Regions from separate parts of the Erythrobacter sp. 'gip.4 top 5' genome, predicted to be linked through region 1. Evidence: predicted binding sites of a transcription regulator. Region 1 holds the regulator's gene; each other region holds the start of a gene.
What was found. The regulator LexA, encoded in region 1, represses DNA repair genes until DNA is damaged. The targets are predictions, from matches to a motif close to GTTCCNCNCTTGTTCT.

Region 2: the regulator LexA is predicted to act here: its motif matches at 2,292-2,307, upstream of ACRANW_RS15050 (DUF7146 domain-containing protein).
Region 3: the regulator LexA is predicted to act here: its motif matches at 4,820-4,835, upstream of recA (recombinase RecA).
Region 4: the regulator LexA is predicted to act here: its motif matches at 4,386-4,401, upstream of ACRANW_RS01760 (ribonucleoside-diphosphate reductase subunit alpha).

Annotation. Positions count from the first base shown of each region.
Region 1 covers NZ_CP200270.1:2,200,817-2,208,611, reverse strand. The annotation lists gene ACRANW_RS10665 (hypothetical protein) at 1-10, opposite strand, end outside; gene ACRANW_RS10660 (citrate synthase) at 25-1,311, opposite strand; gene gltX (glutamate--tRNA ligase) at 1,357-2,793, opposite strand; gene ACRANW_RS10650 (ComEC/Rec2 family competence protein) at 2,720-5,224, shown strand; gene lexA (transcriptional repressor LexA) at 5,312-6,007, opposite strand; gene ACRANW_RS10640 (molybdopterin molybdotransferase MoeA) at 6,209-7,390, opposite strand; gene moaC (cyclic pyranopterin monophosphate synthase MoaC) at 7,387-7,795, opposite strand, start outside.
Region 2 covers NZ_CP200271.1:4,844-12,638, forward strand. The annotation lists gene ACRANW_RS15030 (replication initiator protein A) at 1-108, shown strand, start outside; gene ACRANW_RS15035 (WGR domain-containing protein) at 746-1,012, shown strand; gene ACRANW_RS15040 (hypothetical protein) at 1,215-1,376, shown strand; gene ACRANW_RS15045 (lytic transglycosylase domain-containing protein) at 1,343-2,230, opposite strand; gene ACRANW_RS15050 (DUF7146 domain-containing protein) at 2,381-3,223, shown strand; gene ACRANW_RS15055 (strawberry notch-like NTP hydrolase domain-containing protein) at 3,289-7,518, shown strand; gene ACRANW_RS15060 (DUF4160 domain-containing protein) at 7,557-7,795, shown strand, end outside; gene ACRANW_RS15065 (DUF2442 domain-containing protein) at 7,792-7,795, shown strand, end outside.
Region 3 covers NZ_CP200270.1:2,414,520-2,422,314, forward strand. The annotation lists gene ACRANW_RS11670 (cation:proton antiporter domain-containing protein) at 1-538, shown strand, start outside; gene alaS (alanine--tRNA ligase) at 691-3,360, opposite strand; gene recA (recombinase RecA) at 3,665-4,732, opposite strand; gene ACRANW_RS11685 (DUF4139 domain-containing protein) at 4,864-6,525, opposite strand; gene ACRANW_RS11690 (DUF4139 domain-containing protein) at 6,536-7,795, opposite strand, start outside.
Region 4 covers NZ_CP200270.1:353,569-361,363, forward strand. The annotation lists gene nadB (L-aspartate oxidase) at 1-63, shown strand, start outside; gene ACRANW_RS01745 (TraB/GumN family protein) at 152-1,081, shown strand; gene ACRANW_RS01750 (alpha/beta fold hydrolase) at 1,114-2,016, shown strand; gene ACRANW_RS01755 (ABC-F family ATP-binding cassette domain-containing protein) at 2,084-3,958, shown strand; gene ACRANW_RS01760 (ribonucleoside-diphosphate reductase subunit alpha) at 4,451-6,487, shown strand; gene ACRANW_RS01765 (hypothetical protein) at 6,629-6,814, shown strand; gene ACRANW_RS01770 (ribonucleotide-diphosphate reductase subunit beta) at 6,895-7,795, shown strand, end outside.

The sequences.
Region 1 (7,795 bases):
GCATCATCATGGGATTCAATGCCGTCAGCGCTTATCGAGCGGGATGTAATCGCGCTTCGTCGGGCCCGTGTAGAGCTGGCGCGGTCGACCGATCTTCTGGCCGGGATCGCTGATCATTTCGTTCCATTGCGCCACCCAGCCAACGGTACGCGCCAGGGCAAACAACGCGGCGAACATCGTGGTCGGAAAACCGATCGCCGAGAGGATAATGCCCGAATAGAAATCGACATTCGGAAACAGCTTTTTCTCAATGAAATAGGGATCGTTCAGCGCGATCTCTTCCAGCTGCAAAGCGGTCTCGAACAGAGGATCGGTTACCTTCAGCGCGTCGAACACTTCGCGTACCGTCTTCTGCATCACTGCAGCGCGCGGATCGTAGTTCTTGTACACACGGTGGCCAAAGCCCATCAGGCGGAACGGATCGTTCTTGTCCTTGGCACGCTCGATGTAGTGCGGAATCCGATCAGGCGTGCCGATTTCACGCAGCATGTTGAGCGCCGCTTCGTTCGCGCCGCCATGCGCGGGGCCCCACAGGCAGGCGATACCCGCCGCTATGCAGGCAAACGGGTTCGCGCCGGATGAGCCCGCCAGACGCACGGTCGAGGTGGAGGCATTCTGTTCGTGGTCGGCATGAAGGATGAAGATCCGGTCCAACGCGCGTTCGACAACCGGGTTCACCACATAGGGCTCGGCCGGGACTCCAAACGTCATATTCAGGAAATTGCCCGTGTAGCTCAGCGAGTTATCGGGATACACAAAAGGCTGCCCAACCGAATACTTGTAAGCCATCGCAGCAATTGTCGGCATCTTGGCAATCAGGCGGTGGGAACTGATCGTGCGGTGCGTCGGATCGGAAATATCGGTGCTGTCGTGATAAAACGCTGACAGCGCGCCAACCACGCCGCACATGATCGCCATCGGGTGCGCATCGCGGCGGAAACCGCGATAGAAGGTCATCAGCTGTTCGTGCAGCATTGTGTGCCGCGTGATGGTGTAGGTAAAGTCGTCCAGCTCGTCCTTGCCCGGCAGCTCGCCGTTCAGCAGAAGGTAGCTGACTTCCATGAAGCTGGAGTCTTCGGCCAGCTGCCCAATCGGGTAGCCGCGGTGCAGCAGCACGCCTTCGTCACCGTCGATGTAAGTCAGCGCGCTTTCGCAGCTGGCGGTCGATGTGAAGCCCGGATCGAAGGTGAAGGCGCCGGTTTGCGCATAGAGCTTGCGGATGTCGATCACATCCGGGCCGGTGCTGCCTTCAAGCACGGAATAGTCGAAGGGCTTGCCTCCAAATTCGAGTTTCGCCAGCTTGTCTGCCACGATGTGTCTCCTGTCCAAGTTTTTGTGCCCCTCGCGGCGGTGCCTCTATGCCGCTTGAGCGTCGAGGCGAGCGAGAGCTTCGTCCCGGCCCAGAAGGACCAGAACGTCAAAGATACCGGGTGAGGTGGTCGTCCCGGTCAGCGCCGCGCGCATTGGCTGCGCCAGCTTGCCAAGTCCCAATCCCTGCGCCTCGGCGAGCGCCTTCGTAGTGGCTTCGAGCGCCTCGCTTGTCCAGTCGTTTTGCGCTGCAAGTGCGTTGCAAATGGCGCGCAGGATGGTGCGGGCCTCGCCTCCCAGCAGAGCACCAGCCTTATCCGTCATTTCAAGCGGGCGCTTGGCGAAAAGAAAGCCAGCGCCATCAACGATTTCATCAAGGTTCTTGGCGCGAACTTTAAGAACGGGCATGGCGCGGGTAAGCAAAGCGGCATCGGCGTTCTCACCGATCCGGGCGGCAACTAAGGCGGCAAGCCGAGCATCGTCGGCTTCGCGTAAGTAGTGACCGTTCAGGTTCTCGAGCTTCTTGATGTCGAAACGTGACGGGCTTTTGCCGACGCCATTCAGATCGAACAGCGCGACAGCCTCTTTGCGGGTAATTTCCTCGCGATCACCGTGACCCCAGCCCAGGCGCAGCAGGTAGTTGAACAGCGCTTCGGGCAAAATGCCGAATTCATCGCGATAGGCCTCAACGCCCAGAGCGCCGTGCCGCTTGGACAGTTTCGCCCCATCCGATCCATGTATCAGCGGGATGTGGGCATAAACCGGATCGGGCCAGCCGCCTTCGATGGCATTCATCGCGCGGATGATCGGGAGCTGGCGGAAGGCGTTGTTCAAATGGTCGTCACCGCGGATCACGTGAGTCACACCCATGTCGTGATCGTCCACCACCACCGCAAGCATATAGGTGGGCGTGCCGTCAGCACGCAGGATGATGTAATCGTCAAGCTCAGCATTGCGGACGGTCACGTCACCCTGCACCTGATCAGGGATTGTTGTTTCACCGTCGGTGGGCGTCTTGAGGCGCACGGTAAACGGCGCGCCCTCCTGTGCCTCTGATGGATCACGGTCGCGCCAGCGCCCGTCATAGCGCATGGGCTGCTTGTTCGCGCGCTGCTCTGCACGCATCGCTTCAAGATCTTCCGGCGTTGCAAAGCACTTGTAGGCGTGGCCTGCCGCCAGCAACTGGTGCGCGACTTCGGCATGGCGTTCGGCCCGGTCGGATTGGAACACCGGCGGCGCATCATAGTCCAGACCGAGCCAAGCGAGACCGTCGATGATCGCGTCGATTGCGTCCTGATCGGAACGCTTGGCGTCGGTATCCTCGATTCTCAGCAGGGTTTGCCCGCCGTGGTGGCGGGCATAAAGCCAGTTGAACAACGCGGTGCGCGCGCCGCCGATATGCAAAAAGCCCGTGGGCGACGGGGCAAAGCGTGTCACGACTTTCCTTGGCGTGGCCGCGTCGGGGATGCTGCTTTCGCTTGCCATGGGCTTTGACTTCCTGTTCACTTTGAGCGGCTTGGACGCCTGCCAGGCCGGTCGGGGGGACAAGCCGATGCGCGATGTGCCGATCATTCCGATGGGGGACGATCCGGGTGGCCGCAAAGGCCCCGGAGAACCTGTGCCGCGCCCTTGGCAAACCATACGGGTATTGTCCAGCACGCGAGGCACATGCGCAGTAGCGCTGGACGCAGCGGAGCGGTTTCTGGACGAGGCAGGATTTGACCGCGCGCCGTGGTTGGCGGTGATTTTTGCGCTTGGGATAATCGCTTGGTTCATGCTGCCCGGGGCGTGGCATTGGGGCTTTGCGATGGCCGGGGGCGGGGCGCTGGCGCTGGGCGCGTTGATGATCTGGCCGCCAGGAACCGCCGCGGACGAAAGCCGTGCGAACTTGCGTCTCGCAATTGCCGTGTGTGGGCTGGTGTTTGCAGGCGGGATCGCAGTGATCTGGGCACGCTCGGCCGTTGTCGGGGCGCCGCCTATTCCGGCGCCGATGGTCGTTTTGCTTGAAGGACATGTGCTGGCCCGCGAGGACCAGCCTGCCGATGAGCGCCTGCGCCTGACCCTCGCGGTGCGTTTGCCGGATCAGCCGGCTGCGCAGAAGGTGAGAATAAATGTACCCTTTGCGGCCTTGAGTGAGAGCGGGGTGCCGCCGGGGCTTGGCGAAGGCGCGGTGGTGCGGCTGCGCGCGCGGCTGATGCCACCGGCGAGCCCGATGTTGCCCGGAAGTTATGATTTCGCCCGAGCGGCGTGGTTCAAGGGGTTGTCTGCGACCGGCACCATGGTCGGCCCTCTCACCATGGTCCGCGCCGCGCCCGCGCAAGGCGGGATTGCCAGCCTTCAGCGCTGGCTTTCGGCGCACGTTCGCGCGCGTGTCGATGGTTCGCCCGGCGCAATCGCGGCGGCATTTGCCAGCGGCGATCGCGGCGGGATTTCCGAGTCCGATGAGATCGCGATGCGCGACTCTGGCCTCACGCATCTCCTTTCGATCAGCGGGCTCCATGTGAGCGCGGTGATTGCGGCGGCTTACATTGTCACCCTGCGATTGCTGGCGCTTTGGCCGGCACTTGCCTTGCGCGTGCGCCTGCCGGTGGTGGCCGCAGGGATCGGCGCGCTCGCAGGGGTTGGCTACACCCTTCTGACCGGGGCGGAGGTGCCGACCGTGCGCAGTTGCGTGGCCGCGCTGCTGGTGCTTGGGGCGCTCGCGCTGGGGCGAGACGCGCTTTCGTTGCGGATGGTGGCGGTCGCCGCAGGGTTTGTGCTGTTGCTCTGGCCCGAGAGCGCAATCGGACCCAGCTTTCAGATGAGCTTTGCCGCTGTGCTGGCGATTGTCGCTCTGTCGAACAGTGACCCGGTGCGCGGCTTTCTCGCTCCGCGCGAGGAGCCGTGGTGGGCGCGCACCGGGCGGCGCGTGGTGATGCTGTTTGTGACGGGCGTAGTCATTGAGCTGGCGCTGATGCCGATCGTGCTGTTCCATTTCCACCGCGCCGGAATTTACGGCGCGGTTGCCAATGTGGTCGCAATACCGTTGGTAACATTCCTTTCCATGCCGCTGATTGCGCTGGGTTTGGTCCTTGATGTGGTGGAATTGGGCGGCCCTGCGTGGTGGCTGGTCGAGCAATCGCTTGCGCTGCTGCTGGCCATCGCTCATTTCACTTCGGCCCAAGCTGGCGCAGTGACGGTGATGCCGCAAATCAGCGGATTTGTTGTGGGCATGTTTGCTGCCGGTGGTCTATGGCTCGGCTTATGGCGGGGGAGGGTTCGGCTTGCGGGGCTTGTCCCTGTGGCTTTGGCGGGCGTGCTTGTGGTGTTTACCCCGATTCCCGACCTTCTGGTAGCGGATGATGGGCGGCAGGTCGGCATCACTGTCCCTGGCCGCGATGGAACACCGCGCCTGCTCTCCTTGCGTGACAGCCGCTCCTCCTACACCCGCGACAATCTGATGGAGCTTGCGGGCGTGGCGGCTGAGCCGGTGCCGCTTGCCCAATGGAACGGAGGCCGCTGTTCGACCGCCTTTTGTACGCTGGTGTTGAATCGCGGCGGGCGTGACTGGGTGTTGCTGCTAGGACGCGGGCGTGCGCAGGTGGAGGAACGCGCTTTGGCTGCGGCTTGCGCCCAAGCGGATGTGGTTGTTTCCGAACGGTTCCTGCCACGCTCTTGCCGACCACGGTGGTTAAAGGCGGACCGGCGCTACCTGCGGCAAAGCGGGGGGCTGTCCATCAACCTCGCCCACCAGCGCATCACCACTGTCGCCGCGGGGCAGGGATCGCATGGTTGGTGGCGGATCGAGCCTGATCGTCCGCGCCTGAAAAGGCACACCAAGCCACCGGCAAGCGCGGGTCTGGACGGATCAAGCAGGGGTCAAGCGTCACCAAGGCGGCATCTGGACGAGGCAAGGCCGCCTCTGGGTGCACCCTGAAGCGGCCTCATATTTACCTAAGCAATTGGAATACAGCGGAAATCATATTCACAGATGCACACCACAGCAGTGATGTACCCAAGCGTCTCAGTGATAGCGCCGCAGCAACCCTGCGAGCTTGCCCTGAACCTCAACTTCGTCGGGACGATAGAATTGTGGATCGTAGGACGCATTGGCGGGATCGAGCCGCACTTGACCCCCTTCGCGGCGCAGATATTTGAGCGTCGCTTCCTCGCCGCGCACCAGCGCCACCACGATTTCGCCATCGCGCGCCGTACTGGTGCGCCGCACCAGAGCAAAGTCGCCATCGAAAATCCCGGCTTCAATCATCGAATCTCCGGACACTTCAAGCGCATAATGCTCGCCTGGACCGAGAAGAGCCGCGGGCACTGGCAAGGTCGAATGTTCCTCAAACGCCTCAATCGGAGCGCCGGCTGCAATGCGGCCATGCAAGGGCAATTCGACCACGTCATTCGCCGCAACGGCTTGCGCAAGGCGCGGCGCTGGCGGAACCATCGGCACGACATTGCCGCCCGGCGCTGCTGCGGCGCGTGGTGCAGGCGTTGCGTCTTCGGGCTGACGGATCACTTCCAGCGCCCGTGCCCGGTTGGGGAGGCGCCGCAGAAAACCGCGCTCTTCCAATGCCGAGATCAGCCGGTGCACGCCCGACTTGCTCTTCAGATCGAGCGCTTCCTTCATTTCTTCAAAACTTGGCGAGATCCCGGTTTCTTCCAGACGCTGCTGGATGAAACGGATTAACTCGTGCTGCTTGGCCGTCAGCATGGATCAAATCTCCCTTGGTCGCATTCACACCAACCCCGATCGGGCCAGCGCCAGTCCCATCAGTGCTCCAAGAGGCACCGGCGCGGCAAAGCGCCAGGTGCGTTGCGTGCACGTCCCGTTCGCCATAGAGTGAACGAACAAGGAACAATTAGGCAACTGACATGATCGTGTCAAGCGCGCCACGCGGCAAACCCAAGGATTTCAGCCATTTTGGAGACTGAATACCTGGATCGGGGCGCCGCGAGGCACGGCGGGGGCGTGGGCCGGGCGGTCAATCAGGCAATCGGCCTCGGCCAGTGCCAAAAGCGCGCTGGAATCCTGCGATCCTGCAAGCCGCGCCGCATCGCCCCTGCGCACCGCCCGCAGAAATTCACGCCGTTGGCCGGTGGCCGGAAGATTCTCCCCTGCGTGCAACGTCTTGGACCGGGGAAGAGGTTCAGGATCACCTTGGCTGGCCCTCACCAGCGGCAGGGCAAACAGGTATGCCGTGACGAAACTGGACACCGGATTGCCCGGCAGCCCCAGCACCACCTGCGCGCCGCGGGTGGCCACCAGCAGCGGTTTTCCCGGTTTGATCGCGACTTTCCAGAAGGCGATCTGCGCGCCCCAATCGGTCAGCGCTGGCTTGATAAGATCATGATCGCCCACCGATACGCCGCCCGAGGTGATCAGGATGTCTGCGCCCTCAGCCGCCATCAGCGCCGTTGCCAACGCTGCCCGATTGTCGGGGACGGGGCCGATCCGCGTCACGTCGCATCCCAGCGGCGCGAGCATGGCTGCAATCATCGCTGCGTTGCTGGCGGGGATCTGGTGAGGCAGGCAATGGCCGGGATCGCGCGCCAGTTCATCGCCGCAATCCATCACTGCGACACGGACGGGGCGGGTGACAGTAACCGCGCCGTGTCCGGCTGCGAGGGCGAGCGCCATGCGCCCTGCTGTCATGCGGGTGCCGCAGGCCAGCAGACGATCCCCACGGTTAAAATCGAACCCGCGGGCGCGGATGTGGCGGCCGGGCGGTGGCAGGTCTGTAGCGGTTACGGCATCGCCGCTGCGGACCGCATCCTCTTGCAACAGCACACGATCTCCGCCTTCGGGCACGATCGCACCAGTGGATATGCGCACGCATTCTGTGGGGCCAAGATTGCCTGCAAAGGGCGCGCCCGCACGGCTTTCGCCCACCACTCTCCACGGCCCGTCGCCGGGTGCAAGCGCATAGCCATCCATTGCCGACAGATCGGCGGCAGGCTGTGTGCGCGCAGCGCGGATGTCCTCAGCGATGATGCGCCCGAGCGCGGCTTCGGTAGGAACGGAGATGAGGGGCAGCAAGGGAGCCAGAGCCAGCAGGCGGGCCTGTGCGTCTTCCAGGTCCAGCAGCTCGCTCAAAGCGGCGCGGCCCAATCGCCTGACTTGCCGCCGGACTTGGCGATCAAGCGGATTTCGGAAATGATCATGCCCTTGTCGATCGCCTTTGCCATGTCATAGATTGTCAGAAGTGCGATGGAAGCCGCTGTCATCGCTTCCATTTCCACTCCTGTACGCCCTGTCAACGAGGCCGTGGCAGTGACGCGGATGGCGCCTTCCTCGAACGCGAAATCGACGCCGACTGCTTCAAGCCCGAGGGGATGACATAGCGGGATCAGATCGCCAGTGCGCTTGGCGGCCATGATCCCTGCGATGCGCGCCGTTCCCAGAACATCGCCCTTGGGTGCGTTACCGGTGCGGATTGCGCCCAGCACTTGCGGCGCCATCGTGATCCGCCCTGATGCCACTGCGCAGCGGGCCGTCGCA
Region 2 (7,795 bases), on a different replicon from region 1:
GCTTGGGTTAATGCAGACCCGGCAAGGACACCCGCGAGCTGGCAAAAGGCCTTCATCGGGTGGGTGAAGCGGCATCACGAGAAGCACAAACACGAGCTCCGTAGGTAGGGCCTCTTTGTGTAAAATCGCTGGAATCGGGCGCGGCGGAGCTACCCTGACCTAGCGACTAAGCGTCAACAGCTATCCAGCGTTCCAAATGTGTCGTGTCGATTAGATGCGCGCGCCTCCTAACAGCATGTGATGAGCAAGTTTGAAGCTCTTCCACCAAGGTCATCGCGATAATGATTCAATTCGACCAACGACTGACCGCCATTGGACCGTCTTTCGACACTTTAGGAATGCCGTTTCCGCAATTACCGACACATCGGGAACGATGAAACGAACTTTCAGGAACACGCCATCGGAACATCAGGAACACATTGCCGACACATCAAGAACGGCATGCCGCAATTTCTCTTGGGAATCCGGCGAGTTGCAACCAACGCGAGCGGTCTTAACTGATCTAACTAAAATATAACCCCTCTAAGCAACGGGAAGCTTTCAGCTTTTTTGGATAAGGTTGATGAAACCACCTAACCTTACCGATGCTCCCCTTTAGAGCCTTGGCTGTGTGATGCCGCCCCAGACCAGAGCTCCTCCCGCCCTGGCCTTGATGCCAGATCCAATCGACTCAGTGAATCACAGAGTGTCCGGTGATTCAGAATTCCCATTGGACCGTATCCCGATTGGTCTGCCACCAAGGGGCATGGGCGGCCTTCTCGATCAATCATGGCATTGGCAAGCGATTGACCCGTACCGCAACATTGCGCGCGACTATCACCTACGGGTCGCTACCGACCTGTTCGGATGGACCACCGTTGAGCGGCGCTGGGGACGTATCGGCTCCAAGGGACAGAGCGTAACTGCGGCATTTGCCAACAGAGGGGATGCGGAATTGGCAGCAAAGCGCATACGTCAGCGGCGCCAAGGTGCCCTGCGCCGCGTCGGGGTCGGCTACCACGAGATCAAGTGACCAATCTCGAACTCATTTCGTTCACGATTCCAGCATCGCAAAAGGCGGCTTCAATGCTACCATGCCGAAAACTTTGGAGTCGGTGAGCATGCCAATTGCGACCTACAATGCGTGACTCGCGCTCTACGCCGGTGTCGCGGTCATGGTCGCGTTTTGCTCCGTGCTAGCGTTTGCCAAAACCATCTATGATCTGCGCGCGGGTATGTTGGTTATCGACCTCGGCGACTGGAGAGGGCGAACACTGGCACTACCCAAGCTGTGGTGGCGCTGGCAGGTCAATTATCTCTCAGGAACGCCCGTCATTTTTCTCACGGCGATCCTGTTCGCAGACTATCTTGGGTTCGCAACATTGCTCGATGTGTAATCCACGACGGCCGCACGGCGAAATCGGGCAAAGGTTGGAGCAGGGTAGGGCGCTAACGGGCGACTATCAGCCTGCCGCTGCTCTCTAGCCCAGGCAGCCGTGATAGTGCGGACATATTCAAGCGTTTCACGGATACGCGGTATGCTCCCGGCCCGGCGGACCCTTCCAGGCCCTGCATTATAGGCAGCCAGCGCCAGGTCATATCGGCCAAATTCTTCGATCTGCATTCGAAGGTACCGTGCACCGCCGCGCAAATTTTGGCGCACGTCCCATGCGTTAGAGACGCCGAGATACCTTGCGGTGCCCGGCATCAGTTGCGCAAGGCCGATTGCACCCTTCGGCGAACGCGCAAAGGCCTGATATCGGCTTTCCTGCCAGATCAGCGCGTCGAACAGCCCGACCGGAACATTCTCCTCGCAGGCAATAGCCGCGATCAAAGGGAAATGTTGTGCGCGGCGAAGCTCAGTTGCAGCAGGAAGATCTCTGCGAGGCCGGTACTGCGTGTCTCCACAGCCATAACTGAGTGCCTGCGACCGCAAAACAGCCGGAACAATGATCGAGGAGGGAGGGGCACCGCTGCGCATCCAGCCAGGAACATCAATCGAGGCCGCCTGCGGAACTGTCTCGATTGGTGGTCCCGGGATAATCCCTGCGAAATCGGCAGCTAGCACCCCTGCCAGGTCTGGTGCTTGATCGACCTGTGCCAGCCCCTTCGGTGTTGGGGCTGAGCTGACGTGGATCACGACGTCCCCACGGGGGTTACCGTCAAACTGCATCAGTTCGACTTCCTGCGCGGCAGCTGCGGGGTGAAGCGCTGCAACGAACAGGCTTGCAGCGATGAGGCGAACAGGCATGATCTTGCTCCTGCAAAGACCCGAACATCTCTTGCTAACTCTCAGAGTCAATTGGGAAAAATTTTCCGCCTTGTTCTCGTGGCCCGCGCGAGTTCACATCCAGGTCAAAAGGGGAGGGGGGAGAGGAGGGGGAACTCGAAAGGGATTGCCATGCCCATCACTGCAAAACCGCCCTCGCAGCGCCTCATCGACCTTGTCGGTGCGCTTGGTGGCAGCTGGTCCGGATACATTGCGATGTGCCGCTGTCCGGCCCATGCGGACACCACCCCGAGCCTGTCCCTGCGGCAGGGGGACCGCGACATCCTCGTCCACTGCTTTGCAGGCTGTGAGCCTGCCGAGGTATTGCGCGCAATCGTAACCATCGTTCCGGGCCGGAAATACGCTTTTCCGGACGAACCCTTCCAGCCCTTCAACTCAACTGCGATCGCCCGCAATCTCTGGTCGCAGAGCAGAGAGCTCGCGAATACCTGGGGCGAGGCCTATTGCCACCATCGCGGCATCATCCAGCACCATGACGATCTGCGTTACCTCCCGCGCTGCCCGAAAGGCAGAAAGCCCAACACGGTGTTCGAGCCCGCGCTGTTGGTCGGCGTGCGCGAAGGGCGGGAGATCAAGGCGGTTCAACGCATCTTCCTCAAGGGGAACGGGCAGGGGTACTGCTCAAAGCTGATGATCGGAAACCCGCAAGCCGCCAGCTGGCAGGGCGGGCGCCCCGGCAAGATCCTCGCACTTGCCGAAGGGTTCGAAAGCGCTGCCCGCTTCGCCGAGCTCCACGGCATTCCCGCCTGGTCATCCCTCGGAGCCGAACGGCTCGATCTCGTCCGTCTGCCTGACTGGATCGAAGAGCTGATCATTGCTGAGGACAACGATCCAGAGGGGCGGCGGGCGAGTCTCAAGGCAGCGCAGGCGCATGCGCGCGACGGCCTGACGATTCGTCGGATGGCACCGCCCGTCGGTTACGCGGACTGGGGAGCGGTTCCGGGACCCCGTTAAAGGGGAGGGGGAGGGAAGGGGTTTGGCTTGTCCGTGATGAGGCAAGCCGAACCCAGGAGACCTCCATGACAGATCTGTTCGAAACAGCCGCCCAGCGGCGCACGCCCGGCCAACTTGCCGCCCGTGCGCTTTCTATCCTCATCGACAATGGAGTCGCCATCACGCGGGCGATGATGAACCAGGCCATGACCAGCGCCTTTGGCGGAGGCGATGCAACCGGTCGCTGGACCCAGCGAGAGAGCTTCGAGGTGCTTGAGCACGCGCTGGCGCTGAGCCTCACGTCACGCAGGGGCGCAACGTTCAGCCGGGGCGATCTCGACAAGGCGATGGAGATCGCAGCGCGGCTGCCCACCCAGACCGTTCGGAGCGAGGAACAGCTCGACTGGCAGCAATTTTCGACGCCCGTCGATCTCGCTGCCGTCGCCGTGATGCTCGCGAATGCTCAGCCCACGGATGTCGTCCTCGAGCCGAGCGCCGGAAATGGCCTGCTGATCGCGCAGCTTCCCTCAGTTGCCGAGTTGCAGCTGAATGAGCTGAATGAGGCACGCCGCTTGCGTCTCACCGACATCTTCCCCGGCGTCACGATCACAGGGCACGACGGGGCGGCAATCGCCAGCGCGCTTAGCGGCAAGATCCGGCCCTCTCTGATCATCATGAACCCGCCGTTCTCACGCTCGCTCGGACGCGGCGCAGACCATCTTGCCGCCGTACGTCACCTTGCTGCAGCCATTACCCATCTGCGCGCTGGCGGCCGCATTGTAGCGATTATGCCCGACTGGTTTTTCCCGTCGGCCAAGATGCGGGCAATCTTCGAGAACACGCTAGCGCCTGTCGCGATCTGCACCTCGATCCACTTCGAGCAAGCCTACACCAAACATGGGACCAGCATTGCGGTCAGGCTCTATGTCCTCGACAAGGTTCCCGGTATGCGATCACCCGCGACCATCCAGGGCAGGGATGTGGCCGCGCTTGTGAGCAGCCTCGCAATTACGCCTCGGGCAGAGCTCATCGAGGAAAAGCGCCCAGTCACTGCGCCCGCCAAGGCCATCTCCCTGTTCGGGGCGACCCGCAACGCCAAGCCTGCCGCGCCCCGTATCTTCCGCGCCCCGGCACGCAACGACGTACTGCCTGTCGTCTATAGCGCGCTGGAAGCGCCTGCCGCTCTGCTGGAGCAGACCGGGGTCTATCTGCCGTATCGGCCAAGCCGGGTGACCTTTGAGATCGCGGGTGAGCACCCGACGGCGCTGGTTGAGTCGGTTGCAATGGGCTCGATCCCTGCGCCGATCCCCCAGCACATCCCGCACCTGCCGGAACGCACCGTCTCAGAACGCCTGTTGTCAGATTCCCAGCTCGAAACCGTCGTCTATGCAGGGCACGCCTGGAGCCAGTGGCTTCCCGGCCGCTTCAAGCCCGACCCCGAGGGCGTCGGATTGCTGCTCGACGAGGAAGGCCGCGGGTATCGCAAGGGCTTCTTCCTTGGCGACGGCACCGGGGCGGGGAAGGGGAGGCAGGTCGCCGCCACCATCCTCGACAACTGGCTGCAGGGCCGCCGCCGGGCAATCTGGATCTCGAAGAACGAGCCGCTCCTCAACGATGCCCGCCGGGACTGGGCTGCGCTTGGCGGTCTTGCCGCCGACGTCCAGTCGCTTTCGCGGTGGAAGATCCACGAGCCGCTCACCCTCGATGAAGGCGTGCTGTTCGTGAGCTATCCGACGCTGCGTTCCGCGCGCGGCGATCACAGCCGCCTTGAACAGCTCATCCGCTGGGCTGGCGACGACTTCGATGGTGTGATCGCCTTTGACGAGGCTCACGAGATGGGCGGTGTCGCAGGCGGGGAGGGCGCTATGGGAACCAAGAAGGGCTCTCAGCAGGGCATTGCCGGGGTGCTCCTCCAGAACCGCCTGCCCAAGGCCCGGGTGCTTTATGCCTCGGCCACGGGGGCCTCCGAGGTCAACAACCTCGCCTATGCCGTCAGGCTCGGCCTCTGGGGCCCGGAGACCGCCTTTGCCTCGCGCGAGGCCTTCATCAGCGAGATCCGGGCCGGCGGCATTGCCGCCATGGAGCTGGTCGCACGCGACCTTAAGGCGACCGGGCTCTACATGGCGAGGGCGCTGAGCTTTGCCGGTGTCGAATATGATATTCTGCGTCACCAACTCACGCCTGATCAGATCGCCGTCTATGACACCTATGCGGACGCCTGGGCGATCATCCACCGCAACGTGGAAGCCGCGCTTGAACTGACCGGCATCGTCGATGATCTCGACGGCACCACGCTGAACTCCGGAGCAAAGGCGGCAGCGCGGTCTCGGTTTGAATCCTGCAAGCAGCGTTTCTTCGGGCAAGTACTTTTGTCGATGAAGCTGCCGACAGTCATCATTGCGGTCGAGCAGCATCTTGCCGAGGGCAAGTCTGTCGTCCTGGAGCTGGTCACCACCGCAGAATCCATCCTCAACCGCAGGCTCGGCGAGCTCTCGCCCGAGGAGCGCGCAGAGCTCAATATCGAGCTGTCACCCCTTGAATACTGCCTCGACTATCTCACCCGCGCCTTTCCGACCCGGCAGATGGAGGTCTACACCGACGACACGGGCGAGCAGCATTCGCGCCCCATGAGCGACGAACACGGCAATCCGGTAACGAACCCACAAGCCGAGGCAGCCCGGGCCGACCTGATCGAGCACATCTGCGCCCTGCCGCCCATCAAGGCCGCGCTCGATGCGCTCCTCGAGCGGTTTGGCCATGACAACGTCGCCGAGGTGACCGGACGATCGAAGCGGATCGTGCCAGCGGCAGGCGGCCACCAGAAAATCGAGACGCGCACCGTTCGCTCAGCCCAGGCCGATGCAGCCGCCTTCATGGAGGGCACCAAGCGTATCCTCATCTTCTCCGATGCGGGCGGCACGGGACGGTCCTACCACGCAAGCCTTGATGTCCCCAACCAGCAGCACCGCGTCCACCTGCTCCTGGAGCCGGGCTGGAGGGCCGATCGCGCCATTCAGGGGCTCGGGCGTACCCATCGCACCCATCAGGCCTCAGCGCCGCTCTTTCGGCCCGTCACGACCGATTGCAAGGGCGAGCTGAGGTTCACCTCGACCATCGCGCGCCGTCTCGACAGTCTTGGCGCGCTCACCCGCGGTCAGCGGCAGACGGGAGGGCAGAACCTGTTCGACCCCGCCGACAATCTCGAAAGCGAATACGCCAAGGCAGCGCTTGTCACCTGGCTCCATCTGCTTGTCGCAGGCAAGCTTACCAGCACCACTCTGGCCGACTTCGAGGCGCGCACCGGCCTTGCGCTGCTCGACGAAGACGGGGTCATCAAGGAAGACCTGCCGCCGATCCAGCGCTGGCTCAACCGGCTGCTGGCGCTTCCGATCGGCCACCAGAACGTCATCTTCGATGAATTTCTCGCGCTTGTCGAAACCCGGGTGGCCGCTGCCCGCGATGCTGGGACGCTCGATATCGGCGTCGAAACCATGCAGGTCGAAACCGCCACCATCCTTGAGGACACGCTCCTGCGCACCGACCCCGTGAGCGGCGCGACCTCGCACCTGCTGACGATGGAAGTGGCGCGCCGGCGCAATCCCGTTGCGCTGGAGCGCGCGCTCAAGCTTGCCGCATCAGATGCCGCCGCAGTGTTCCTGCGCAATGCCCGCTCGGGGAAGGTGGCACTTAAGACGAAAGCGCGTTCAGGGATGACCGAAGATGGTACACCGGTACCGCGCATCGAGCTGCTGCGCCCGACGCGCCGGGAGTACCTGCGCGAGCACGACCTCTTCGAGACCGCGTGGGAGCCCTGCGATCAGTCTATCTTTGCGGCGGCATGGTCGACCGAGGCCGAGGAAGCCGCCAATACAGTCGATACAGAGGTCATCAGGATCGCTACCGGATTGCTGCTGCCGATCTGGTCGGCGCTTCCTGCGGACCACCTTGCGGTCAACCGGATCGTCGATGGTGAGGGCAATTCCTGGCTCGGCCGAATGGTCTTCCCCGAGCATGTCGCCAAGCTGCTGAAGGATCTCGGCGTGGAGACTGCTGCGCCGCTCAGCCCATCGGAGACCCTTCGCGCTATCCAGGGCGGAGGAACCATCGCGCTGGTGCGGCCGGTCCCATGCGAACTCAAGCGCTCCCGCGTCAACGGTGCCTGGCGCATCGAAGTCGCAGGCGCGCCAGCCAGCCAGCTTGCGTGGTTCAAGCAACTCGACTGCTTCACCGAGGTCATCCAATACCGTACGCGCCTGTTCGTGCCGACCGAGAAGGCGGAGGCCATCGTCGCCAAGCTCACGAATGGCACACTGTAGGTTATTCCCTACCGCTTGGGTTTCTGATAGGAGTCCACATGCTTGGTGTATATCGCATCGGTGGCCTGAGGGTCGTGATCTGGCCCAACGATCACCGCCCGGCGCATGTTCATGTGATAGGCCCCAATGGTGAGGCAGTGTTCAATTTGAATTGCCCGGGAGGTCCGCCGGAGCTGCGTGAAAGTTTTGGCTTCAGGCTGCGAGAGGTCAACGAGATCGCTGAAGCGTTAAGGGACGCCATTTCAGCGCTGTGTGATGAATGGAGCAAGGTGCATGG
Region 3 (7,795 bases), 210 kb from region 1:
CGTTGGCGGTGGCCGTGTGGGGCGTTTGATCGCCGACATGCTGAAGACCCATGGCCAAGCCTATGTGATGATCGATTCAAACCCTGATCTGATCGAGCAGGCGAAACGCGATGGCTACCGCGCGATCTTTGGTGATGCGGCGCGCAAAGGCACACTGACACGGCTCGGCGCGGAAAATGCCTCGGCGGTGGTGCTGACAATGGACGAACCTGTGCTCGCTCAGCGTCTGGTGACCAAATTGCGCGATTCCTTTCCTGATCTTCTGATCGTCGCCCGCGCACGCGATACCGATCATGCTGCAGCAATGTACCGTGCCGGTGCGAGCCATGCCGTGCCCGAAACGCTCGAAAGCTCACTCCAGCTGTCGGAAGCCGTGTTGGTGGATATCGGCGTTGCGATGGGGCCGGTGATCGCTTCGATCCATGCCAAGCGCGACGAATTCCGCGACCAGCTAGAGCGCGATGGCGGCCTCAGCGCAAAGCCGAAATTGCGCACCAGCACCACAAACGAAAAAGCATTTATCCCGGCAGCTGATTAGCAGCGGCGTTGTCCGCCCAGACCCCGCTTACTGCGCCCAATCAGGCGAACTTGGTATCACGGCAAACAAGGCCGCAGCACAAACGTAAAGAAGCACCGCCTCTCAGCATTGCGGGCGCACACGCAGTATGCGCGGCACATCACCAATGCCGATCAAGCGGCGGTTTCGGTTGCCAATATCGCCTTTACGGTCGCTAGCGCATCGGCGGCCTTGGTGCCGTCAGGTCCTCCACCTTGCGCCATATCGGGCCGTCCGCCGCCGCCCTTGCCGCCCAACGCGTCAACGCCGGCGCGCACCAGATCGACCGCGCTGAACCGCGATGTCAAATCGTCCGTAACAGCAGCAGCAATGCTCGCCTTGCCATCATTCACGGCAATGATCACTGCCACGCCCGAACCCATCCGCTGCTTGGCCGCATCAAGCAACGGACGCAGTTCCTTGGGGTCGAGACCATCAATCACCTGGCCGCTGAAAGCAGTGCCGCCGACAGTCTCGTCAGCCACAGGAGCGCCCGCGGAATTAGCGCCGCCACCTAAAGCCAACGCCTTCTTGGCTTCGGCCAGCTCCTTTTCAAGCCGCTTGCGCTCATCAAGGAGCGCTGCAAGACGCGCAGGCACATCTTCCGGCATCGCTCTAATAACGCTTGCCGCCGCTTTCAGCGCATCTTCCCGCGCGACGAGCCACTGGCGCGCCCCTTCGCCGGTCAGCGCCTCAATCCGTCGTACGCCCGAGGACACCGCGCTTTCCACAACGATCCGGAATACGCCGATATCGCCCGTCGCGTTCACGTGGGTTCCGCCGCACAGCTCGACTGAGTAATTGCGGCCTTCCTTGCCGGGGCGGCCCATGGCGAGCACGCGCACTTCATCGCCGTATTTCTCGTTAAACAAGGCCAGTGCCCCGGCAGCGACCGCATCATCGGGGGTCATGAGCCGGGTGCTAACGCTTTCATTGGCGCGGATTTCGGCGTTCACCTCAACCTCGATCGCGGCGATGTCGTTTGGCGTCAGGGCGACCGGATGCGAGAAGTCGAATCGCAGTCGCTCCTCGGCAACCAAGCTGCCTTTCTGCGTGACGTGACCGCCCAGACGATGGCGCAGCGCGGCGTGCAACAAATGCGTGGCCGAATGATTTGCGCGGATCCGGTCGCGGCGTTCCACATCAACTTTCATTTCGACCGTATCGCCGACAACAACGCTGCCCGCCGCGATTGCAACGCTGTGCGCGTGTAACCGCCCTAACGGCTTGGACGTGTCGGTGACGGTCGCGCGCAAGCCACCAACGCTGGCCATGAGTCCGGCATCACCGGTCTGGCCGCCGCTTTCTCCGTAGAACGGCGTCTGGTTCGTGAGGACAACGACCTCATCGCCGGCCGCAGCCTCTTGCACTTCGGAACCGCCCTTGACGATGGCAACCACACGGCCCTCGCCGCTGGTGGCGGCATAGCCGGTGAATTCGCTCGCGCCTTCACGCTCGGCAATGTCAAACCAGACTTCACCAGAAGCGGCATCGCCCGATCCCTTCCAGGCCGCGCGCGCCGCAGCCTTCTGGCGTGCCATCGCGGTGTCGAACCCGTCCTTATCGACGCCAATACCGCGGGCGCGTAAAGCATCTTCGGTAAGGTCATAGGGAAAGCCGAACGTGTCATAGAGGCGGAAAGCAACCTCCCCATCAAGTTCCCCGCCTTCGGCGATCTCGCCCGTGGCTTCGTCAAGCAGTTTCAATCCCTTGTCGAGCGTACGGCGGAACTGGGTTTCCTCGCGCTCCAAAACTTCTGAGATCAGTGCCTGCCCGCGCACGAGCTCGGGGTAAGCCTGACCCATCTCGGTAACCAGCGCAGGCACAAGCCGATGCATCAGCGGCTCGGCAGCGCCCAGCAGATGCGCGTGGCGCATGGCACGGCGCATGATCCGGCGCAGGACATAGCCGCGACCTTCGTTTGACGGCAACACCCCATCGGCCATTAAGAAGCTGGTTGAGCGCAAGTGATCGGCGATGACGCGGTGGCTGGCCGATTGTTCGCCTTGAGCCGCAACGCCGGTCAGCGATTCGGAAGCCGAAATCAGCGCCTTGAATGTATCGGTATCATAATTGTCGTGAACGCCCTGAAGCACCGCAGCAACGCGTTCAATCCCCATACCGGTGTCAATCGACGGCTTGGGCAGATCGCGGCGGGTGCCATCGGCCTGCTGGTCATACTGCATGAAAACGAGATTCCAGATCTCGACGAAACGGTCGCCGTCCTCATCAGGGCTACCGGGAGGGCCTCCGAAGATATGGTCGCCGTGATCGTAGAAGATTTCCGAACACGGGCCGCATGGCCCGGTGTCGCCCATCGACCAGAAATTATCGGAAGTCGCGATGCGGATGATGCGGTCGTCTGACAGACCGGCGATGCGTCTCCACAAGCCGTGGGCCTCGTCGTCGGTGTGATAAACCGTAACAATCAGTTTGTCTTTGGGTAGTCCCCATTCGCGGGTCAGCAGGGTCCATGCATGTTCGATCGCTTGCTCCTTGAAATAGTCGCCGAAGGAAAAATTCCCCAGCATTTCAAAGAATGTATGGTGGCGCGCGGTATAGCCGACATTGTCGAGATCATTGTGCTTCCCGCCTGCACGGACACATTTCTGGGAAGATGCGGCGCGCGGGGAGGCCGGTGCTTCCAATCCGGTGAACACGTTCTTGAACGGCACCATCCCGGCATTGACGAACATCAGTGTCGGATCGTTGTATGGCACAAGCGGCGCCGATGGCGTGGCGGCGTGGCCAGCCTTGCTGAAATAGTCGAGGAAGGAGCGGCGGATATCGTTCGTCGAGGTCATGGCGTGCAGTTAGGCAAAGCAGGGGATTTAGGCAATGGAGCGCGCATGCAAGCGCGCCATGATCGTTGCAGGCGTGTCACAGGAGGACGCCTCGGCTGACAGTGGCGTAGGGAGTCCTAAGACGGGCTTGGCGCGATCAACACGCCAGCAAGAAGGTTCAGGACCGGTCCTGCATCACGACTGACAAACACGAAACGCCGGCCTGCGCCTTGGGGAAGAGCGCAAGCCGGCGTTCCGGGTGTTCGGGCGTTGTTGATACAGCCGGGGCGCGGGACACGCATCCGGACGTATGCCCGCTTGAGGATCAGTCGTCCGAGTCCGCGTCCGGCCCTGACATCATTTCCTCGGCAACCTTGTCGGTGCGGCTGCGAATCGCAGCTTCCAACCGGTCACAAACCTCCTTGTTCTCCTTGAGGAAATTCTTGGCATTTTCGCGGCCTTGGCCGATCCGGATCGAATCGTAGGAGAACCAGCTGCCCGATTTCTCCACTACTCCGGCCTTCACACCAAGATCGATGATCTCGCCGATCTTGGAGATGCCTTCGCCGTACATGATATCGAATTCGACCTGCTTGAACGGCGGCGCGACCTTGTTCTTGACCACCTTCACACGCGTTGCGTTACCTGTGATCTCGTCACGGTCCTTGATCTGTCCGGTGCGGCGAATGTCGAGGCGAACAGAAGCGTAGAACTTCAGCGCGTTGCCGCCGGTGGTGGTTTCGGGGTTTCCGTACATCACGCCGATCTTCATGCGCAGCTGATTGATGAAGATCACCATGCAACGCGAACGACTGATCGAGCCGGTCAGCTTGCGCAGACTTTGCGACATCAATCGCGCCTGCAAGCCGACGTGCGAATCGCCCATCTCGCCTTCGATTTCCGCACGCGGCACCAGCGCTGCAACCGAATCGACCACCAGCACGTCAATCGCATTGGAACGCACCAGCGTATCGACGATTTCGAGCGCCTGTTCACCCGTATCGGGCTGCGAGACGATCAACTCGTCAATATCCACACCCAGTGCCTTGGCATAGACCGGATCCAGCGCGTGTTCCGCATCCACGAATGCGGCCGTTCCACCGTTCTTTTGCGCTTCGGCAATAACATGCAACGCCAGCGTAGTCTTGCCCGAGCTTTCCGGGCCGTAAATCTCGATCACCCGGCCACGCGGCAAGCCGCCGATCCCGAGCGCAATATCCAGTCCCAGTGATCCGGTCGAAATCGATTCGACCTGCATCGTTTCCTTCGAGCCCAGCTTCATTGCCGAACCCTTGCCAAACGCACGGTCGATCTGAGCGAGCGCGGCTTCAAGCGCCTTCTGACGGTCCACGGCTTTCTTGTCCTCTTCCACCAGCTTCAATTGCGTAGCCATCGCATGCGCTCCTTCACTTGCCTATGGGCGATTGCGAAGTATCGACAATCAGGCCCTTGGATCGGCTTGTATCGGATTTGTTCTCATGGAACAAGTAGGGAACGAAATTTTTCCTACAGCGCGTCTGTGTATCAATCGGAACGATCGCTCAGCTTCCAGTCAATGCGCCTGTCAGTATTGGAAGGTAGAGTAAGCTCCACGGTCTGATAGCCATTCTTGACCACCACTTTCTTGCCCGGAAACCGGATGTCGTAAGACCCCGCCCAGCCCAGTTGCAGCCGCAAGGTAATCGGATGCGGATTGGCGTTGGTCAGGACCGCGCGCATTTTCGTCCACTTGCGTTCGTCATGCTCGACCGCCTCTTGTGCCGTGCGACCACAGCGGACAAAAACCTGCGCGCTCGCGGCCAGATTCAGCTCGATATCCTGCCCACGCGCATAGTCGCGCAAGCTCGTCTGCGCGGCCAGCCGCGGTCCGCGCCGCGCCTGCTCGGACATTGGTTCATACAACGTCATAGCGCCTTGCGGCAACGCCATGCCAAGGCCCTTGGCCTCCGCGTTCTTCGTCACCAGTAGCAGGCTGGCAGCTTGCGGTTCCTCATCGTCGTCGTCGATCCAGACATCAGGATCGCACCCGGCCTCGTAGAGATATCGCGCCTTCACCACGTCCTGGTTGAGGAAGGCGACCTGCTTCATCCCCTTGGCCGACACATTGACCCGTCCCGGCACACGAAACAGCTTGAGATCGCCCAAATCTTCCTCGTCGGCGGTGATAACCGCGGCGGGGGCTTCCAGCCGTTGGGCCTGAACCCGCGCGCCGGTCACCACAATCGCTTGGGCGTCCATCGCCATCATCTGCGGAGCGGCAGGAGGGGGCGGCGGTGGAGGCGGCGGGAACGCGCCCCTGGAGGTGCTGCCGAGCGGATAGCAGGTCAGATACAGCCCCTTGGCCACCGGCGGATCGGCGAGGCTTTCGTAATCGCTTTCGACATTCAGCCTGCCTGCGATAATCTGCAACCGGGCATTATCGAAGCTTTGGCCGTTATCGTTGACGAGGGTAAGCCAGCTCAGCAATCCAAGATCAAACTCATCACCCTGCCCCTGCTCCGGTGGTGTATCCTTGAGGGTTGCGACGTAATTGGCCTGCCAGTCAAAGCCCCAGGCGAGGTAGGTCAGTGTCACATCAAAGGTGCCGTCCTCGTCCGAACGCGTATCGACCGAGAACACCGGGCTAGCGGAAAGCCCAGCGGGCACACGGTCAAAAGTCAGAGTTTCGGGCAGGCCCGAGCACCGTACCGCCTCGAAGCCCTCCCCGGTCTGGAACACAAGCCCGCCGTCGGCGCGCGTGCGCACCACGGCCTGTTCGCTGGTCTGCGCGCCAGTTGCCGGGTTCGTCCGCGAAATCGTCACGCGGTTGCCGAGCGTCCCGTCGACCAGCGCGGCGGGCGACAGGAGCTGTGCGTTGCGGTTCTTCTCGATCGTGCCGCCAGGAAGCCCGGTGACGATGGCGGAAATGCCAATCATGCCTTCCGCCACGCCTTCAAACCGGATCGTCGATTCGCCCTTGGGCAATATTACGCGACGGGTTTCGCTGATCATGGCGAGGCCGCGAGGATATTCACGCTGAAGCGGCGCGTCGACGTTGCGATCGGGGTCGCGGTAAATCGTCACGGCGAGGTCGGAGGGCGGCGCCGCGTCGATCACCTCGCGCGCCCATGACGCCGGAGCGAACGGCGCTGCGAGCGGCGCAGCCAGCAACGCCGCGCCCAGCATCCAGATTGCGGGCCGCCGCACCCCAGCGGCCTCAGTAACGGGTTTCGAACGTCACGCGGATCACCCGCTTACCCTCGGCAGGGACCGGAACGACATATTTGCGCCGGTCGGCGTTCAACTGCTCGCCCGGAATATCCTCGGCTGTGATGCGATAATCATCCGCCCACCAGCTACGGCTAAGACCAGTCTGCACCAGTTCGACATCAACCGGCGCATTTTTGGCGTTGGTGAGGGTGTAGCGCATGGTGGTGCGATAATAGGTCTTGGGGCGCTCAACGGTTACATCCTGCACGACCTCGCCATTTTCGACGATGCGATAGCGCGCACTCCTCTCCCACTCTGCACTCGTAATCGTTTCGCGCTTTTCGATTTCGGACTGGACCGTGATGTCGAAGGCATCGCCTGTCACCAGTGATAGTTGGCTGCCCATCGGGGTGTGGCCTATACCCTTTTCCCCGATAAATTGCGGTGTGCCCTCCTTGTCGCGCTGATAGAATCGCACCGTGCCGGCCGGGAGCGCATCGCCCAGACCCTGATCGCGCGATGTTGAAAAAGCGATGCGGCTTTGCACGTTGACGGGCTGCTCGTCATTCTGCTGCCATCCCACCGCCAGACCATAAATCTTGCGCGCAGGCACAGACTGCACATCAAGGAAGCTCACCTGCTTGGTCTGGGCGTTGGCGATCGTGGTGCGCGCAGCGATGGGGTAGAGGTAGAAATCGCCAAGTCGCTCGCGCGATGACGCTTCAGTTCCAGCGCGGATCATGCCGCGATCAGCCGCTGAACGCCGACCGTAATTCTGCGTGTTGGCATTACCGGGCTGGCCCGCAACCAGCACGGTATCGGCCTGGTGGAAGGTGGTGCCGGTGTTGTTGGTCAGCGTCACCCAGCCTTGCATGTCGATGGTGCCGCCGACCTCGTTGTAGAGTGCAACATAATCGGCGCTCCAGCCAAGCCCGTTGGTGAGATAACGCAGTGCCACAGGCCGCGTGCCGGCGCGTGTGCTCTCGAGATTGACGGAAAGCGTGGGCCGGGCGCGCAGGTTCGGCGGCACGCGGTCAAAGATTACGCGCACCGGCAGGCCGTCATCGCGCAGCACCTCGATCCGCTCCCCTATCTTGAGCACGGTGCCTCCTGCGACCGAAAGCACCGTGGCACGTTCGCGCGTCTCGGCGCCGGTAGCAGGGTTGGTGCGCAGCAGTGTGACGCTTTGCCCGACCGCCTTTTCCATCAGCTTTGATGGCGTAAGCAGGTCGTAATCGAAGTTCTGTTCAACAATCGTGGTGTCAGC
Region 4 (7,795 bases), 1.2 Mb from region 1:
CATTACACGCTGGATTATCCGGAGCTTGCGGATGAGCCGCGGGATACGGTGCTGGTGCCGTAGTCACCGTCGCCCGGAACGAGAGGGTTCTGTCAGGGTTCATGTGATGCCGACCAATTTGGCAAACCCTGAACCCCGCACGAGGCGTCCGATGAAGAACATGCTCTGTTGTCTTGCGCTTGCTTCACTTGCGGCGCCGCTTGCTGCCCAAGACGCTGCCCCGCCCGAATCCGAAAATTCCATCGTCGTCACCGCGCAGCGGTCCGGCGCGCCGATGTGGACGATTGATACGCCCACCGGCACCGTTATCCTTGTCGGTGAGATCCGGGCGATCCCCAAGTCCACGCCATGGGAGCCGGAGCGCCTGCGCGAAGCGACGGCGCAGGCCGACCGCGTGATCCTTGGCGCGAAACCCAGGATTTCGCCGGGCGATGTGCTGCGGCTCATTTTCAGCGGTTCCAAGTTCACCAAACTGCCCGACAAGACAATGGCCAGCGAATACCTCTCGCCCGAACAATGGGCGCGGCTCGAAACCCTCGGCACGGCGCACAGGCAAGATTACACCCGCCAATCCTTCTTGCTCACGTCCTTCGGGATGCTGCGCAAGGAACTGCGCTTCAACCGCGATACCGCCGATGATGCGTCGGACGTCGTCAGCAAGGCAGCGGACAAGGCCAAGGTGCCCACCACCCGCGCCGCCACACTGCGGGGTGAGGACATCATCGACAATCTCGCCGATGCGCCGCCCGCAGCGCACATTCCCTGCCTCGCGGCCGCGATGGATGCGGTGGAGGCCGGCCCCGGCATTGTCGAACAGCGTGCCACCGATTGGCGGCGCTACAAGATCCCGGCCGTGATGGCGAACCCGCTCGAATCGGCGCTGGGCCAGTGCTGGCCCTGGGCGGATGAGACTTTGGGCAGCGAACTCAGGACCATATGGGTCGACAGCATCGCCGAAGCCAGCACCGCGCGCGGCACAACGCTCGCGGTTGTGCCCTTGCGGGTGTTGGCGGAAGATGGCGGCGTGCTTGACCAATTGGACGAACGCGGCTTCGATATCGCCGGACCCGTGTGGAAGTGACCACGCGGGCCTGACCGAAGGATCAGCCGCCCATGCCCACCGTCACCGCCCCCAACACCGGCATCGAAATCTTCTATGAGGACACCCCGGCGCAAGGCGGCGCGCCTGATGCCGAGGTGATCCTGCTGGTGATGGGCCTCGGCGCGCAGATGACACTGTGGCCGGACGAGCTGGTCGCCGCGCTGGCGGCTGATGGCTTTCGGGTGATTCGCTACGACAACCGCGACATTGGCCTGTCCCAGAAGATGGAAGGCGCCAAGGCCCCCAGCCTGCCGGTGCAGGTCTTGCGCAAGAAGATCGGCTTTCCGGCACGCGTGCCCTACACCCTGAAAGATATGGCCGATGACGGGATCGGCCTGCTGAGCGCGCTGGGGATTGATCGCGCCCACGTGGTCGGCGCGTCGATGGGGGGCATGATCGTGCAGCTGATGGCGATCCACCATCCCGAACGGCTGCTGACCATGACCTCGGTCATGTCGACCACCGGCCATGGCAAGCTGCCCCAGGCCGAAAAGCACGCGATGGACGCGCTGATCGCGCCGCTCAAGGCGATGGATGAAGAGACCATCGTTGCCCACGGCCTTAACGTGGTGAAGAATATCGGCAGCCCCGGATTTCCCTTCGATCCCGAACAGCAGCGCGAACGGGTGCTGCGCAGCATCCGCCGCTCGGTCTATCCCGCCGGCCTGCCGCGCCAGCTTGCCGCGATCATCGACGATGGCTGTCGCCGCGCGCGCCTTGCCGATGTGCGCGTGCCGACGCTGGTGATGCATGGCGAGGACGATCCGTTGGTAAAGCTGGAGGCGGGCGAGGATACGGCGAAGCATATCTCGGGCGCGCGGCTGGTCACGATTCCGGGCTGGGGCCATGATCTGCCGATCCCGCTGATCTCCCGTATCGCTGGCGAGATCACGGCCCACGCCCGCGGGCAATAGGGCCACTGTCAGCGCGGGTGCGGGATTTCCTTTGGGCGGGCGGCGATAGGCTGTTACAGGCGCCCCCATGCTTACGATTGACGGTGTCACTGTGCGGCTTGGCGGCCGGGCCATTCTTGAACGCGCCAGCGCAACCGTGCCGGTGGGCGCGCGCGTCGGTCTGATCGGCCGCAATGGCGCGGGCAAATCCACGCTGATGAAGGCGCTGATTGGCGAGATCGAGCCCGATGACGGCGAAATCAGCAAGCCCTCGCGCGCCAAGATCGGTTACATCGCGCAGGAAGCCCCCAGCGGCAACACGACCCCCGAAGAGGTCGTGCTGGCATCGGCCACGGAACGTGCCGCGCTGCTCGAAGAGCTGGAAACCTGCACAGACATGGACCGCATGGGCGACGTGCACGAACGCCTGCTTGCGATTGACGCCTATTCCGCGCCCGCGCGCGCCGCCAAGATCCTTAACGGTCTGGGCTTTGACGACGAGATGCAAAAGCGCCCGGTCGACAGTTTTTCGGGCGGCTGGAAAATGCGGATTGCGCTGGGCGCGCTGCTGTTTTCCGAACCGGACATCCTCCTGCTCGACGAGCCATCCAACCACTTGGACCTTGAAGCAACGCTGTGGCTGGAGAACTTCCTCAAGTCCTATCCCGCCACGCTGGTCGTGATCAGCCACGAACGCGATCTGCTCAACAAGGTCGTCGATCACATCCTGCATCTGCAAGGCGGGCAGCTGACGCTGTATCCCGGCGGCTATGATGACTTCGAAAAGCAGCGCGCCGAACGCGCCGCGCAGCTGGCCGCCGCCAAGCAATCGCAGGATGCGCAACGCGCACGTCTGCAGGATTACGTCGCCCGCAACTCTGCCCGCGCTTCTACTGCCAAGCAGGCGCAATCGCGCGCCAAGATGCTGGCGAAGATGCAGCCGATCGTGGCACTGATGGAAGACCCTTCGCTGTCTTTCGATTTTCCCGATCCGGCCGAATTGCGCTCCCCCATGATCACGCTCGATCACGCTGCGGTAGGCTATGGTGAAGCGCCGCCGATCCTCAAGCGGCTGAGCTTCCGGATCGACGCCGATGACCGGATCGCGCTGCTGGGCCGCAATGGCAATGGCAAGACCACGCTGGCGCGGCTGCTCGCCTCACAACTGATGCCCGCCGAGGGCGAAATCAACGCGCCAGGCAAGCTCAAGGTCGGATATTTCACGCAGTATCAGGTCGAAGAACTGGCGGGCGAGGAAACCCCGCTCGATCTGATGAACCGCGCGATGGAGGGACAATCCCCCGGCGCGGTGCGCGCACAATTGGGCCGCTTCGGCTTTTCAGGCCCCAAGGCGAACCAGCGGGTCGAGAAATTGTCGGGCGGTGAACGCGCGCGGCTCGCGCTGGCGCTGATCACGCGCGATGCGCCGCATCTGTTGATCCTCGATGAACCGACCAACCACCTCGATGTCGATGCGCGCGAGGCGCTGGTACAAGCGCTCAATGCCTATACCGGCGCGGTGATCCTCATCAGCCATGATCGCCATATGGTCGAATTGACCGCTGATCGCCTTATCCTCGTCGATAACGGGACCGCGCGCGAATATGACGGCAGCATGGAGGATTACATCGACTTCATCCTGGGCCGCAACCAGCCCAAGGGCAACGCTGGCAAAGGCAAGGGGCAGCGCGGCGGCGCCAATGCCGGATTTGGGGTCGGGTCGGACATGCGCGCTGCTCAATCGGAATTGAGCAAGGCGGAAACCGCCATCGCCCGCCTCACGGCAGAGGTGGAGGCCTTTGACCGCGAAATCCTCGCGCTTTCCGCCAAGTCCGGCGGACAAGGCGGCAATGCGATGCAGGCGCTGTTGACCAAGCGGGCGCGGGCCGCCGAATCGCTGGCTGAGGCCGAACAGCGCTGGCTGGCGGCCGGCACCACGCTCGAAGCGGTCGAACAGGCCTGACGGATTCGCCCCCACCCGCCGCACGCGCAACAATCATACCTTTGCGCGTGCAAAAGATTCACGGGTGGATTCGAATGAGTCCGCGCTTATTTTTTTCTTCACAGATTCAATTAGGGGCTTGCGGTCCGCACGACTCAAGCTTGGTCCACGCGTCGCGGGTCTGATGCGGGTCAAAAACCGGCTGCACGTGGTAACTAAGTGCTTAAACGCCCGTTGACGGAAGTCGCTGGGTGATTCATCATCTAGTGGTTCGATGTTGATCGGACCCCCAAGCCTTGGTGAAACGCCCGCCGCCCCTGATTGGGTCGACGAGGGGCGCTTCGCTCCGGCCCCAAGGTCCGCGCCGCATCGCAAATAGGGTCGACCGACCTGCCAGCACGCCCGGCAACGGAGCCGCCTGTTGGCAAGTCTGTGGACCAACCGGTATAGAACAGAATTAGAACACAGCGTCTTGCGCTGGGGATCTGATTCGGGGGACAAATGGGGCTAGTGATGGATTTCAAGGCGAACGAAAACGTGCCCAGTACTGCGCTGAATGATGATGTGACGAACGAGTTGGATGCAGGCGCAGTTGCCGAGATGTCCGCCAAGGATGAAAAGGCTGTGACCATGAAGACAACCGATGCGGGCTCCGATGTGCTGATTGCGACCAAGGCGGGCGAGGCACTGGCCGGTGCCATGGCCGAAGTTGCCAAGTCGGGTGCAGTGGACAGCAAGAAGGTCAATGACCGCCGCTTCACGATCCACACCGATTCCAGCCGCGATGCGCGCCTGACCGATTTCGGCAAGGAAACGCTGAACGATCGGTATTTGTTGCCCGGCGAAAGCTATCAGGATCTGTTCGCCCGCGTGGCCGATGCCTATGCTGATGATGATGCCCACGCGCAGCGGCTGTACACCTACATTTCGAACCTGTGGTTCATGCCGGCAACTCCGGTGCTGTCGAACGGCGGCACCGCGCGGGGCCTGCCGATCTCGTGCTATCTCAATTCGGTGTCAGACAGCCTGGAAGGCATTGTCGATACCTGGAACGAGAACGTCTGGCTCGCCAGCAAGGGCGGCGGGATCGGCACCTATTGGGGCAATGTGCGCGGGATCGGAGAGCCGGTCGGCCTGAACGGCAAGACCAGCGGGATCATTCCGTTTGTGCGCGTGATGGACAGCCTGACGCTGGCGATCAGCCAGGGCTCTTTGCGGCGCGGATCAGCCGCGTGCTATCTCGATGTCAGCCACCCGGAGATCGAGGAGTTCCTCGAAATCCGCAAGCCCAGCGGCGATTTCAACCGCAAGGCGCTGAACCTGCACCACGGCGTGCTGCTGACCGATGAATTCATGGAAGCCGTGCGCGATGGCGCCGAGTTCCAGTTGCGGTCCCCACGCGATGGATCGGTGCGGCAGACGGTTGATGCGCGTTCGCTGTTCCAGAAGCTGGTCGAAACGCGCCTCGCCACGGGTGAGCCTTACATCGTCTTCAATGACACCGTGAACCGCATGATGCCCAAGCATCACCGCGATCTGGGGCTGAAGGTTTCGACCTCGAACCTGTGTTCGGAAATCACCCTGCCCACCGGCATCGACCACCTGGGCAATGACCGCACGGCGGTGTGCTGCCTGTCCTCATTGAACCTGGAAACCTGGGAAGAATGGAAGGGCGACAAGCAGTTCATCGAGGACGTGATGCGCTTCCTCGACAACGTCCTGCAGGACTATATCGACCGCGCGCCCGACGAGATGGCCCGCGCCAAGTATTCGGCCGAGCGTGAGCGTTCGGTGGGCCTGGGCGTCATGGGCTTCCACTCCTACTTGCAGCAAAAGGGCGTCGCCTTTGAAAGCGCGATGGCCAAGGCGCTGAACCTCACGATGTTCAAGCACATCCACGCCAAGGCCTGCGAAGCCTCGATGTTGTTGGCGCAGGAGCGTGGGCCCTGCCCCGATGCCGCCGACATGGGCGCGATGGAGCGGTTCTCCTGCAAGATGGCGATCGCGCCGACCGCGTCGATCTCGATCATCTGCGGCGGCACCAGCGCCTGCATCGAACCGATCCCGGCCAATATCTACACCCACAAAACGCTGTCGGGCAGCTTCATCGTGCGCAATCCCTATCTGGAAAAGCTGCTCGACAAGAAGTCCAAGAACTCCACCAATGTCTGGAACTCGATCCTTGAACGCGGTGGCAGCGTCCAGCATCTCGATTTCCTGACGCCCGAGGAAAAGGGCGTGTACAAGACCAGCTTCGAAATCGATCAGCGCTGGCTGCTCGAATTCGCCGCTGACCGCACGCCTTACATCGATCAGGCCCAGTCGCTGAACCTGTTCATCCCGGCCGATGTCGACAAGTGGGATCTGATGATGCTGCACTATCAGGCGTGGGAACGCGGCATCAAGTCGTTGTATTACCTGCGTTCCAAGTCTGTGCAGCGCGCCGGCTTTGTCGGCGGGGTGGAGGCGGACAATACGTCTGAACTGGCCAAGATCGAACTCACCGCCGGGGGTCCGACCGATTACGAAGAATGCCTCAGTTGCCAATAAAGTGGACCGGCGCGGGCGTGGGGGGCAATTTCGCCACCTGATGCGCCCGCGCCGCAATCCAACCTGCGCTGTTTTGCGTATCTTCGCGCAAAGCCTTGCGCACCACGCTCGGCCCGGACCGATAATAAGGATGCAGAACACATGAATTTGCCGTTTGCAGTGGGGGTTTTCGGCCTCATCGTATGTGCCGTTTTCGCCTTCAACTCCTGGCGCGAACTGCGCCGCAATGTCGAAGGCCACGCCCGCAACGCCGCGCTGATCCACACCGCGATGCTGGTGATGTTCGTGCCGTTCTGCCTCTACGTCGTGGTCGCCTACGCGCCGTGATGATTTTTGCGCGCGCGGGGCTGAATCCGCCGCCCTTCGCGCACCGTACATGATAGCCTTACCGTCCAAGGAGACCGCCCATGTCGCTTCTCGAAGCCCGCTCCACCTACAAGCCGTTCCAGTACCCCTGGGCCTATGATTTCTGGAAGCGCCAGCAGCAGATCCACTGGATGCCTGAAGAGGTGCCTTTGGGCGAGGATTGCCGCGACTGGGCGCAGAAGATCACCGAGAACGAGCGTAACCTGCTCACGCAGATCTTCCGCTTCTTCACCCAGGCCGATGTCGAAGTGCAGAACTGCTACCACGAAAACTACGGCCGCGTGTTCAAGCCGACCGAGATCAAGATGATGCTCGCCGCGTTCTCCAACATGGAAACGGTGCACATCGCGGCCTATTCGCACCTGCTCGACACCATCGGGATGCCCGAAAGCGAATATTCCGCCTTCCTCGAATATGAGGAAATGAAGGACAAGCACGATTTCCTTCAGACCTTCAACGTCGAGAGCGACGAGGATATTGCCCGCACGCTCGCCGTGTTCGGCGGCTTCACCGAAGGGCTGCAACTGTTCGCCAGCTTTGCCATGCTGATGAACTTCCCGCGCTTCAACAAGATGAAGGGCATGGGCCAGATCGTCAGCTGGTCGGTGCGCGATGAATCGCTGCACTGCGAAGGCATCATCAAGCTGTTCCACACCTTCTGCGCCGAACGCCAGTGCCTCACCAAGGCGGTGAAGGAAGACCTGATCGACATCTGCCAGAAGACCGTGCGTCTGGAAGACAACTTCATCGATCTCGCCTTCGAAATGGGCCCGATCAACGGCATGAGCGCCAAGGAAATCAAGCGTTACATCCGCTACATCGCGGACTGGCGCCTGAAGCAGCTGGGCCTGCAAGAGATCTACATGATCGAGGAACACCCCCTGCCGTGGCTCGCGCCGCTGCTCAACGGAGTGGAGCACGCCAACTTCTTCGAACAGCGCG